3 regions of the Lysinibacillus parviboronicapiens genome follow, and region 1 is predicted to be linked to each of the others. Evidence: riboswitches for the same ligand, from Rfam matches in the RefSeq annotation. Region 1 holds a riboswitch; each other region holds the start of a gene.

Region 1 (4,292 bases):
AATTTTTCAAATGTAATATCATGTGTCATTTTGACATTAGCCGTTAAAGCACTTAGGCTTGTTAAAGCATTTGACATTTTGCCAGGCAATAATTTTAAATGCAGCCAAGGTGATGTTAAAACAATGCCTGCACATTCATATTTTCTTTTGTGCACCGTATGTAATACTAATGTTGCACCTAAGCCATGTCCTATTAAAAATACGGGCAAATCATATGAAAAGGCATTTTCAATTAGATTCCTTGTATATTTATTATATTCTTTAAAGTCTTCATCATGGACACGCGAAAGTTTTGCCTTGGCGCCATGATTTGGTAAATCCCCCATGACTACGTGGAAGCCTTCCATTCTAAGTTTTTCTATAAGCCATGCGTACCAGCGGTGATTTTCATAAGCACCATGAAGTATAGCTATTACAGCTTTCGCATGTCCATCAGCTTCCCATTTCCACATTCACATAGTCCTCCTAAAAAATAGTTACATATTAATTATAACTAAATATCTTGCACATTTTAATTTTATATTTCCAATAAGTTGCGTATTTGATACGATAATACTACATCAAAGAAAGAAAAGAGGCGATTTCTATGATCTATCCTTTTAAAGATAAAACACCAACAATCGATCCATCTGTTTTTATTGCCGACTATGCGACCGTTACTGGCGACGTTACGATAGGTGCTGAAACGACAATATGGTTTAATACTGTAATTCGAGGCGATGTATCTCCTACAATTATTGGTAAACGTGTAAGTATACAAGATCTTTGTTGCTTACACCAAAGTCCAAAATATCCATTGATTATTGAAGATGAAGTAACAGTTGGGCACCAAGTCACTTTACATAGTTGTACGATTCGAAAAAATGCCTTGATAGGAATGGGCTCAATTATTTTAGATGGAGCAGAAATCGGAGAGGGTGCATTCATTGGTGCAGGCAGTCTTGTACCTCCAGGTAAAGTCATTCCTCCTAATAGCTTAGCATTAGGACGTCCGGCAAAAGTTGTCCGTGAATTAAATGCCGAAGATATAAAAGATATGGAACGCATCGTTCGCGAATACGCAGAAAAAGGGCAATATTACAAATCCTTGCAAAAATGATTGCTAATGAAAAAGAAGGGGTCTAAGAAATATTCTTAGTCCCCTTTCTTTTAATTAGAAAGTATATCTTTATGAAAACATAACAATGCTTTTTTGAAAAGCGACTTATAGACTAGCTTTCTCTCTTAATGCATCAGCCTTGTCTGTATTTTCCCAAGGCACGTTTAAATCTGTACGACCAAAGTGACCATAAGCAGCAGTTTGTTTGTAGATTGGGCGACGTAAATCAAGCATTTTAATGATACCTGCTGGACGTAAATCGAATAGTTCGCGCACCCATCTAACGATTTCGTTTTCTTTTACTTTCCCTGTACCAAACGTGTCCACTGCAATAGATACCGGCTGTGCTACACCAATAGCATAGGCCAGCTGTACTTCAACACGATCTGCTAAGCCGGCTGCAACAATGTTTTTCGCTACGTAACGTGCTGCATATGCTGCTGAACGATCGACTTTTGTTGCATCCTTACCAGAAAATGCGCCACCACCATGACGAGCATAACCACCGTATGTATCAACGATGATTTTACGGCCAGTAAGACCTGCATCACCTTTTGGTCCGCCGATTACGAAACGGCCTGTTGGGTTGATGAAATATTTCGTATTTCCATCAAGTAATTCACTCGGAACTACTGGGGCAATTACTAATTCTTTTAAATCTGCTTGAATTTGTTCAAGTGTTGCTTCTTCATCATGCTGTGTTGAAATAACAATTGTATCCACACGAACTGGCACATTATTTTCATCATATTCAATCGTCACTTGTGTTTTACCATCGGGACGTAAATATGCTAATTCACCTGATTTGCGTACTTCTGTTAAACGGCGAGACAATTTATGCGCTAAACTAATTGGTAATGGCATCAGTTCCGGCGTTTCGTTACAAGCATACCCGAACATTAAGCCTTGGTCACCTGCTCCAATCGCTTCGATGTCTGCATCTGTCATAGAGCCTTCACGTGCTTCTAATGCTTGGTCAACACCTAGTGCAATATCTGGTGACTGCTCACCAATCGCCACTAGTACTGCTAAGTTTTCAGCATCAAAACCATATTTTCCACGTGTATAGCCGATTTCAGCGACTGTATCGCGGACAATGCCTTTAATATCTACATAAGTAGAAGTAGTAATCTCTCCTGCTACTAATACTAACCCTGTTGTTACAGTTGTTTCACACGCTACACGTGCATTTGGATCTTCTGCTAAAATTGCATCTAAAATGGCATCCGAAATCTGATCACAAATTTTATCTGGATGTCCTTCTGTTACACTCTCTGATGTAAACAGTCGACGGTTTGTCATTTGGTTTTCCTCCTATTACTCTTACAAATAGTATTTGCGAAATTAATACGGTACTCATTACCCATGTCAAGTTCGCTCCTAAAGGATTGAACTTCAAGCCGTTGCTGCTTTTAACACGAGGATTTAGAAAGATCCGTCATTATAATAAGGAAAGAAGTGCATATACTTACCTTTACATTCATTTTTACAAATAAAAAAATCCTTTTCTCACGTGTACTTTACATGAGGAAAGGAATAATGACTTCGTAACCTTTCACTCTTATCGTTCAAGGGTTGTCCCCTTGCATCAGGTTGGCACCAACGCATGTCGTGAAATAATGCATGCAGGTTGCCGGGTTTCACAGGGCCTGACCCTCCACCAGCTCGGGATAAGAGTATCCGTTCAATTTCTCATCTTACGTAAAAGGTCGAACGTTGTCAATCGTTTTATGTCGTTTTATTGAAAAGTAATAAAATCGCAAAAATAATTTCTGAATTAGTATAGATTATTTAAGCAATTGTGTTATACTATTTTTGAAATTAAGAAATACTCCCTCGAACACAAGGGAATACTATAAAAAAGGATGGTATTTAATCGATGAATTCAGTAGAAATTGCAAACGAACTGAAGGAATTATTAAGCGGCGGGAACATTAACGTTCAACTTTCAGTACCACAATTAGTTGAAAAAGCTACATCTCGTGGTGAAGCAATGTTAACAGTAGATGGCGCAGTGCGTGCAGAAACTGGTAAATACACTGGTCGTTCACCTAAAGATAAATATATGGTAGAAGAAGCAGATACAAAAGATAAAATTGACTGGGGTAAAGTAAATCAACCAATTTCGTCAGAAGTCTTTGACAACTTATATGTAAAAGTTGTGAAGTATTTAAAAGAACGTGACGAATTATTCGTATTCAAAGGATATGCGGGTGCTGACAAAGACTCACAACTAAGCATCCAAGTAATTAATGAGTACGCTTGGCACAACCTTTTCGCTCATCAATTATTTATCCGTCCAACAAAAGAAGAATTAGCTTCGCATGTTGCTGACTTCACAGTCATTTCTGCGCCAAACTTCAAAGCAGATCCTGCAGTTGATGGCACATCTTCTGAAACATTCATCATCGTGTCTCTTGAAAAGAAAATCATCCTTATCGGTGGTACTGAGTATGCTGGTGAAATGAAAAAATCTATTTTTGGTATTATGAACTACTTATTACCAGAACAAAATATCCTGTCAATGCATTGTTCAGCAAACGTTGGTGAAGCAGGCGATGTAGCATTATTCTTCGGATTATCTGGCACTGGTAAAACAACATTATCAGCTGACGCTGACCGCAAATTAATCGGTGACGATGAACATGGTTGGTCTGATAATGGCGTATTCAACATCGAAGGCGGTTGCTATGCAAAAACAATCAACCTTTCTGCTGAAAACGAACCAGAAATCTACAGTGCTATTCGCTTTGGCTCTGTGTTAGAAAACGTAGCAGTTGATCCAGAGACTCGCGTATGTGACTATGATGACGGTTCTTTAACAGAAAATACTCGTGTTGCTTATCCGATCCAATACATCGAAAATATTGTTGATCCTTCTGTTGCAGGTCATCCAAAAACAATCGTCTTCTTAACAGCTGATGCATTTGGCGTATTACCTCCAATCAGTAAATTAACAAAAGAACAAGCAATGTATCACTTCTTAAGTGGTTTCACTTCAAAGCTTGCTGGTACAGAACGTGGTGTAACAGAACCAGAACCAGTATTCTCTACATGCTTCGGTTCTCCATTCCTTCCACTTCCAGCAACTGTGTATGCTGAAATGTTAGGTCAAAAAATCGATGAGCACGGTGCACAAGTATTCCTTGTAAACACTGGTTGGACTGGTGGCGAATATGGCACTGGTAGTCGT
Region 2 (4,292 bases), 1.6 Mb from region 1:
ACTGACCATTTGGAAGGTTTCAATCATAGATTTTCCAATAATGTGTGACCAATCTGTAAAGAAGTTTTGAATGCTATCCATGTAGTTCGCCTCCCAATTCCTCAATGGTTACGCCGTTTTCTGTGAAAAACGTAAGTGCTTTTTGTACGATATGTACTTCACCGTTTAAATGGACAACGATATTACCGACAATGCCATTTTTTAATTCAATAATATTGGCTGTTAAAATGTTTGGCTGTACATCATAAATTTTGCTTACTTCGGCAAGTAAAGGTTTTCCAGTACTTTCGCCTAAAAAAGTTAAACGAATGACACTGCCTGAAACATTTAACTGTTTGATTAGCGTAGGGGATAAATTACGTTGTGAAATAGTATTTAAAAATTTTCGAGTCGTTGGATGTTGGGGTCTTGCAAAAAGCGCAATAGCAGAGCCAAACTCTACGACTTTACCAGCCTCAAGAACAGAAACGTCATCGCAAATCTTTTGTATAACATTCATTTCATGCGTAATTAGCAAAATCGTAATGCCAAGCTCACGGTTGATTTTAAGTAATAGCTCCAAAATAGCATCAGTTGTTTCAGGATCAAGTGCACTCGTTGCTTCGTCACTTAGTAAAATTTCTGGCTCTTGTGCAAGCGCGCGAGCAATCGCGACACGTTGTTTTTGACCACCTGATAATTGACTTGGATAGCTATCTAATTTCTCTGTCAGACCAACAATTTCAGCGTACTTAGCAACACGATTTTTTACTTCCGTATCGCTATAACCAAGCAACTTTAACGGTACGGCAATATTGTTATAGACCGTTGCCGTTTTTAAGAGATTAAAATGTTGGAAGATCATGCCAATCTTTTGGCGTGTGTGGCGAAGCTCATTTAATGACAGAGTTGTAATATCTACGTTATTAATGAATACTTTACCTGCTGTTGGACGTTCTAATAAATTCACGCATCGAATAAGTGTACTTTTTCCGGCACCACTATAGCCAATAACTCCATGAATTTCACCTTTTTTCACATGAAGATTAATGCCATCAACTGCTTTGACAGTACCTGTTTTTGTTTTGAATTCTTTTGATATATTTTGTAATTGAATCATATGCTATTTCTCCTTCCTAAAGGAAAAAGTTACCGTTTAGACGGTAACTTTTGTCGTGTTGTATTACCAGCTTGGAATTACAGAACCATCGAATTCTTCCTCAATAAATTTTCGTACTTCGTCCGATTGATAAGCATCAACGAATTTTTTAATCGTTGGGTCTTCTTTGTTTTCAGCACGCACAACAATGTAGTTTACATATGGAGAGTCAGTAGATTCTAAAAGAATGGAATCTGCTTTAGGATTAATGCCAGCTTCTAGTGCGAAGTTTGTGTTAATAGCCGCTACATCTACTTCACTTAATTGCTTTGGAATTTGTGCAGCCTCTAGTTCAATAAATTTTAAGTTCTTTTTGTTTTCTTCCACATCGTGAATGGACGCTGTCAAACCAGTGCCTTCTTTCAATTTGATATAGCCTGCTTCTTGCAGGACGAATAGGGCACGGGCACCGTTTGTCGGATCATTTGGCAAACCAAATGTTGCACCGTCAGGAATTTGATCTAATGATTTATATTTTTCAGAGTATACCCCCATTGGATTTAAAATTGTTTTTCCAACAGGTACTAAATCTGTATCATGGTCTTTATTAAAGGTATCTAGAAACGGTTCATGTTGATAGCTGTTGGCATCTAAATCACCTTGTGCTAATGCCGTATTCGGTAAAACGTAATCAGAGAAAGATTTTAGTTCAACCTCTAAGCCATTTTCTTGTGCTACTTTGGCAGCAACCTCTGCAATTTGTTCGTGTGGACCAGATGTTACACCAACTACGATTTTATTTTCGTTAATAGCCTCACCAGCACCTTTGCTGTCGTCTTTACTACCGCAACCAGCTAATGCCACTGCTAATGTGAGACTTGCTAAACCTACTAAAAATTTGCTTTTCTTTTTCATGAAAAATTACCTCCAAAGTTGTTTTATCGGTTTTTGAAAATAAAAAAAACTCTCTTACAAACTTAAGAGAGGCTCATGAAAAGAAGTCCTCTCTTATCTTTCAAACGAATAATCGTTTGCAGGATTTAGCACCTTCCCAAAAAGGGGGGTTGCCGAGCTTCATAGGGCCAGTCCCTCAGCTACTCTTGATAAGAGATTTATAGTATTTTTGTAAATCCGATAGAACTAATATAATTTATAGGTTATATTAAGTCAATAAATATTTTAAATATTTTATAAAATTAAATTATATTCAATAGGGTTTTTTGATGATAGAAATTGCCCGTGAAGACGATAGTGCTGGGCATGAAGTCTCTGCTAGTGATATGTGAATATAATTATTCAGGGAAAGGGGTTTTTTTATGTCTGTAAGGGTTAATTATGGAGTAGGGTCATTTGGTAGAGTTATTAGTGCACGCATCTTAATGGGAACAGATATTGTCGAGGGAATTGAGGCTGTATGTAAAGAGAATGCAATTGCGTCAGCAACAATTGTTAGCTGTATCGGTAGTTTTCAAAAAAGTAGCTTTGTTTATTTAGTGCCAGATGAGACATCAAAAATTAACGTAAGCTTTAGTGAAATCATTGAAAAGGCAGGGCCGCTAGAATTTATACAAGGTTCGGGCGTTGTCTGCAAGCGTGATGATGTATATGAAACACATTTCCATGGCTCGATGAGTGATCAATGGGGAGGTGTGTCTGGTGGCCATTTTATAAAAGGTGGCAATCCAGTCATTACCGCGGATATTGTTTTAGCGGAGGTACGGGGCGTACAGCATTTTAGACGTTTCGATGAAGAAACAGCGCATGTTCAATTTTATCCGCTAGAAGAAGGATTAGACAGCCCTCGAAAAATAAATAAATAACAAAAAACTGTCCGCACGTTGATTGGACAGTCTGTTGGTCTATTTAAATAAATTTAATTTCTCAATTCTTATTACGACTTCACGTAAACGTTCTTCGCTGACAAGTAAGCCAACGCGGACATAGCCTTCACCATACTTACCGAAGCCATTGCCAGCTGCGACAGCAATATCAGCCTTGTCGAGTAATAGCTCGGCAAATTGCTCACTTGTATATCCTACTGGGACAGGTAGCCACGCAAAGAACGAACCTTTTGGTGCTGTTACCTGCCAGCCGATTCGTTGTGCTTCCTCCACGAGAACATTGCGACGGCGTTCATAGGTTGCCCTAAGCTCTATTGCACACTCCTGTGAGGAAGTAAGTGCTATAGCTGCTGCTTGTTGAACAGCAGGGAATTGGCTACAAAATAGATGATCCTGAATAACATTAATCGCTTCAATAATTTTAGCGTTGCCAACGGCAAATCCAATACGCCAGCCGGCCATATTAAACGTCTTAGATAATGTATACATTTCAATGCCGACATCTTTTGCGCCTGCTGCTTGTAAGAAGCTAACAGGTTTATTGCCATCAAAGCCAATGGCGCCATAGGCAAAATCATGTGATACGATAATATTATGTTCTTTAGCAAAGCGAGCAGTTTCTTCAAAAAACTCTAGTGTCGCTGTACCACCAGTAGGGTTATTCGGATAGTTTAAGTAAAGTAACTTGGCACGGGCTTTTACTTCGTCTGACAAAGCCTTATAATCAGGCAAGAAGGCGTTTTCTGCAAAAAGCGGCATGACATCAAAATTTACATCACCTAGTACAACGCCTGATAAATAGTCAGGATAGCCTGGGTCAGGTAGTAGCATATAATCACCAGGATTTAAAACAGCCAGTGGTAGTTCAACAAGACCAATTTTGGTACCACCTAGAATGGCTACTTCCGTATTAGGGTCAATGTCGACATTATATTCTCGTTTGTAAAAATCAGCCGCAGCTTGACGCAATTCTGCGATACCACGAAATGGAGAGTATTTATGATGTTGTGGATTTTCGGCTGCTTGTTGTAAGGCTTTAATAATGTGTGGAGGTGTGGGCTGATCGGGATTGCCTTGTCCAAGATTAATAACATCTCGTCCTTCTGCAAGAGCCGAGTTGACTTTCTGCACAAGTGCCGCGAAAAATTGTGTGGGCAGTTGCTGTAGTTTTTTAGAGAATTCCATGTACTTTCACCTTTTTCAGAATATAATAATTATTGTAGATATGATGCAAATACTATTACTTTTTTTACGTATTGTCTAGACCCTTTATTTATCAAGGGTTTGAAATAGGTCTTTGATTTCGTCCATAAATTCTAATACTAACTCAGATTTTTCTTCTGTATCATATTTTAATGCTTGGTCGATTAATA
Region 3 (4,292 bases), 1.5 Mb from region 1:
TTCTATTATATATATGTATGTAAAGTCGTAATATAGAATTGTTCTTTTGAAAGATAGCAACAAAATAATTTTTCTTTACACACGTTTTGCTAACGAACCAAAATATCCAACAGCTATTTCTTTTCCAACATCAAAATTACTGCTGTTTTAATCTGCTTAACAAAAAAGCTCATTCCCTATAGCAGTAGAGAATGAGCTAATATTATATTAAGAAGAGTTAGCTTGCTGTTGTTAATAATACATAACGGTAATGTGCTAATGCTACTTGTACAAGAATCTCTTCTTCTTGTGTAAAGTTTGGTACAGAATATGTACGTTCTACTAATTGAAATGTACCATACTTCAAATAATACTCTGTTGCTGGTAAAGAAATATGATTTGTACCATAAGCTTGATACGTCTCGTAAACTTCTTTCACTGTGTAGCTTTCTTCTTTAGTATGCACAATTTCCTTAAAAGCAGTATGCCCGAAAGTTTGATGCCATTTTTTTTCAACTATCGAAAGTAAGCTTTGAATGGAAATATTATTCACAAACTCATGACTTTCATTTAATTCGTAAATAAAATAAGACGCGATGTTATGTGCACTATAAACATTTCCCATTTCAAACACTCCTTTTCCGATCATTTTAATAGGATGGGAGTAGTTGCTGGCTATGCTCCTACTCTCCTATCCAGCTATATATTCAAAAGTGGGGGAGCACTTATGAAAACAATTTTATGTTTAAAGCATTTTCCAACATCACATCAACTACCTTTAAGTTCAAGAGGATGTGTGTTTTTTTGAGAGCTTATAGCTCTTACAATGAACATCTATCGAATGGGATGAGAAGTCATTTACAACTACATTTACTTACGTTCTTGGTTGGTAGCCCTCGAACCTTTTACTTAATCCCTAGTATATAGCATGGTTTTAGAGAAGTCAACAATACTTATATAATTACTAGGTATTATTTTTAGAAAAATTCATATAAGCAACCGAATGAGGTATGCGCTTTATGGAGCAACGTTTCACGTATTGCCAAATGAGGCTTTTCACATGAGAAAATACGAAAAACGTGACATCACTTAAGCATCAATATTTGAATGCTTCTTTATTAAAAATTAAGCTTCTACTTCTTGTTGCGCCGCAGTTACTTGCGCAATAGCTTGTTGTAAATCGGCAATAATGTCCTCTATTGCTTCTAAGCCTATGGATAAGCGGATGAGCGACTCAGATACTCCTGTCTGGATTAATTCTTCCGCAGATAACTGCTGATGTGTTGTAGAAGCAGGATGAATAATTAATGATTTTGCATCTCCTACGTTTGCAACATGTGAGAATAATTTCACACTGTCAATCAGTTTACGACCTGCTTCACGTCCACCTTTTATGCCGAATGTAAGCACGGAGCCGAAGCCATTTTTCAAATATTTCTTCGCTAAATCATGAGTAGCGAAATCTTCTAAACCATTGTAATTTACATACTCCACAGATGGGTGGTTGCGTAAATATTCAGCTACAGCTAATGCATTTTCATTATGCTTAGGAATACGCAAATGGAGCGTTTCTAAACCTTGTAAAAAGTTGAATGCAGCATCAGCGCTTAATGTTGGTCCGAAGTCTCGCAGTAATTGCACGCGCAGTTTTGTAGCAAATGCAGCCGCTGCCGTATCGATACCGTAACGTAAACCATGGTAGGAAGCATCTGGCTCTGTAAAGCCAGGAAATCTTCCTTGTGTCCAGTCAAATTTTCCTGCATCTACAACAACGCCACCTAAAGTTGTTCCGTGACCGCCAATCCATTTTGTAGCGGAATGAACGACAATGTCTGCACCAAAATCAATTGGTGTAGAACCATATGGTGAAGCAAATGTGCTATCGATAATTAATGGTAAGCCATTTTCATGTGCAATGTTAGCTACTGCTTCAACATCTAGTACTTTTAAACTTGGGTTGCCGTAACCTTCAGCAAATATAGCTTTTGTTTTTTCGTTAATGGCTGAACGGAAATTTTCTGGATTTGTTTCATCTACAAAAATAGTTTTAATACCGTAGTTTGGTAATGTATTTGCTAGTAAGTTATATGTGCCTCCGTATAAAGAACTTGCTGCTACAATTTCATCGCCTGAGCCTGCAACATTTAAAATCGAAAATGCGATAGCTGCTGCACCAGATGAAAGTGCTACTGCAGCTGTTCCGCCTTCTAATAAAGCAACGCGTTTTTCAAAAACATCTACAGTTGGGTTGGTAATACGTGTATAAATATTACCCGCTTCTTCTAGAGCGAAAAGACGTTGCGCATGAGCAGTGTCTTTAAATACGAAAGCTGTTGAACGGTACACGGGAACTGTACGAGAGCCTGTGACTGGGTCTGGCTCTTGGCCTCCGTGTAATAATAAGGTCTCTGGTTTAAAATTTGTCATTTTTGTTCCTCCTAAAATGGTTATTTTTTTACGATGGTACCGGAGATGAGGAGGATTTTCTGTAGAAAACAAAAACCCTCTTCAGTTAAGAAGAGGGTTGCGGTTGCAAGTTTTCCTCCCCTTATCTGCCAGATCCAAGTATGAATCTGTAGGAATTAGCACCTTAGCAAGTAGGTTACTCGCTGGTTGCCGGGCATCATAGGGCCTATCCCTCCGCCGCTCTTGATAAGAGTATGTGATTCAATTTCCATCGTTGTTACACAGTATAAACATAGAGTTTTTTTCTGTCAACAGTAAAATTTGATTTTTTCTGAAACTTCTGTCTGCTCCGTAACGTAATATGAACACATACACTACTTTAAAATAGATTTTTCGAGAGGAGTATTTTTATGGTAAAAGCCTTGATAATTTTTCTTATTGTTGGCTATCTAATCGGCTGTATTCATGGCTCAAAAGTAGCACAATTGTTATCGGGGGTAGATTTAAAAAAATCTGGGCATGGCAATGCCGGCGCCTCAAACGCAACACTTTCACTCGGATGGAAATATGGCATATTAGTGGCGCTTATCGATATTGGGAAAGGCGTTGCCGCCATTATTGGTGTACATCTCTATTTAGCTGGTGCTTTGCATTTAACTGAAGTACAAATTTGGCTCTTAACATATACAATTGCAGCTGGAGTAATTTTAGGGCATAATTTCCCATTCTATATGGGTTTTAACGGTGGCAAAGGAACTGCTTCGATAATAGGGATTTTGCTTGCCGTCGATTGGAAAATCGGACTATTTGCACTCATCTTATTTGTCATTTTATCATTTGCCACAGATTATTTAATCGTCGGCGTCCTAGAATTTTATGTTGTATTTTGTACAGCTACTTTTTTATGGATTCCAGGAATAGGACCAACAATAATTGCACTTATCCTTTTTGGCATAGCACTTGTCTTACATATTGAAAATATTAAACGACTGATTCATGGTACCGAGCCTAAAGTAACTGCTGCCTTTAAGAAAAAGAAATAAGCACTATCACATTGGATATTTTTGTATTTTCTGTGACCATCTATTCTCTCGTTATAACTTAATATTGCTACAAATAGAGGGTTCTTTATGTTCTTGCACTTTTTACAATAATTAGACAAAATTACTTTCTTAATAAAGCATTTTATGGACCGATGTTATAGAAAACTAGAGTCATATTTATCGTTAGAAAGGATGAATTTATATGTCTACTCTCGAAAATGCAGCACCTAAACGCAATTTGAAGCCACTATGGATTGGCCTGGCATTCGCGGCACTTATTATTATTACATTTTTACCGAATAGCGGCGATTTACCCATAGCAGGCCAACGTGCTTTAGCGATTTTAGCTTTCGCAGTCATCCTTTGGGTAACTGAGGCAGTATCGTATCCTGTCAGTTCTGCCATGATTATTGCTCTTGTTACAGTTATGCTTGGTTTAGCCCCCTCTATGGATGATCCTACAACAGATTTAGGTACTTCAGGGGCGTTAAAAATGGCCTTAAGCGGATTTAGTAACTCTGCAGTTGCTCTTGTTGCCGCAGCTCTATTCTTAGCCGCTGCCATGCAGATCACTAATTTACACAAACGACTGGCTTTATGGATTTTATCGCTAGTTGGCACTAAAACGAAGGCAATTGTATTCGGTGCTATTTTAGTATCAATTGTACTAGCATTCTTCGTACCCTCTGCTACAGCACGTGCTGGTGCAGTCGTACCAATACTACTTGGCATGGTGGCAGCATTTGGCTTACCACGAGATAGTCGCCTGGCCGCCTTACTCGTTATTACATCTGTCCAAGCAGTTTCCATTTGGAATATCGGCATTAAAACAGCCGCAGCCCAAAATATGGTTGCCTTAAACTT

Evidence for each region. A riboswitch is a leader RNA that binds a small molecule or an ion and turns the genes downstream of it on or off. The one in region 1 is predicted to bind S-adenosylmethionine.
Region 2: another riboswitch for S-adenosylmethionine. It lies ahead of C9J31_RS02520 (MetQ/NlpA family ABC transporter substrate-binding protein); the one in region 1 lies ahead of metK (methionine adenosyltransferase).
Region 3: another riboswitch for S-adenosylmethionine. It lies ahead of C9J31_RS02175 (O-acetylhomoserine aminocarboxypropyltransferase/cysteine synthase family protein); the one in region 1 lies ahead of metK (methionine adenosyltransferase).

The regions. Positions count from the first base shown of each region.
Region 1 covers NZ_CP073713.1:3,719,145-3,723,436, forward strand. Annotated here, with positions in the region: gene C9J31_RS17910 (alpha/beta hydrolase) at 1-452, opposite strand, end outside; gene C9J31_RS17915 (gamma carbonic anhydrase) at 587-1,099, shown strand; gene metK (methionine adenosyltransferase) at 1,205-2,401, opposite strand; SAM riboswitch class I at 2,658-2,776, opposite strand; gene pckA (phosphoenolpyruvate carboxykinase (ATP)) at 2,979-4,292, shown strand, end outside.
Region 2 covers NZ_CP073713.1:506,813-511,104, forward strand. Annotated here, with positions in the region: gene C9J31_RS02510 (methionine ABC transporter permease) at 1-81, opposite strand, end outside; gene C9J31_RS02515 (methionine ABC transporter ATP-binding protein) at 74-1,099, opposite strand; gene C9J31_RS02520 (MetQ/NlpA family ABC transporter substrate-binding protein) at 1,163-1,993, opposite strand; SAM riboswitch class I at 2,084-2,188, opposite strand; gene C9J31_RS02525 (PPC domain-containing DNA-binding protein) at 2,395-2,898, shown strand; gene C9J31_RS02530 (pyridoxal phosphate-dependent aminotransferase) at 2,938-4,104, opposite strand.
Region 3 covers NZ_CP073713.1:422,644-426,935, reverse strand. Annotated here, with positions in the region: gene C9J31_RS02180 (hypothetical protein) at 218-604, opposite strand; gene C9J31_RS02175 (O-acetylhomoserine aminocarboxypropyltransferase/cysteine synthase family protein) at 1,105-2,406, opposite strand; SAM riboswitch class I at 2,525-2,638, opposite strand; gene C9J31_RS02170 (glycerol-3-phosphate acyltransferase) at 2,796-3,428, shown strand; gene C9J31_RS02165 (DASS family sodium-coupled anion symporter) at 3,631-4,292, shown strand, end outside.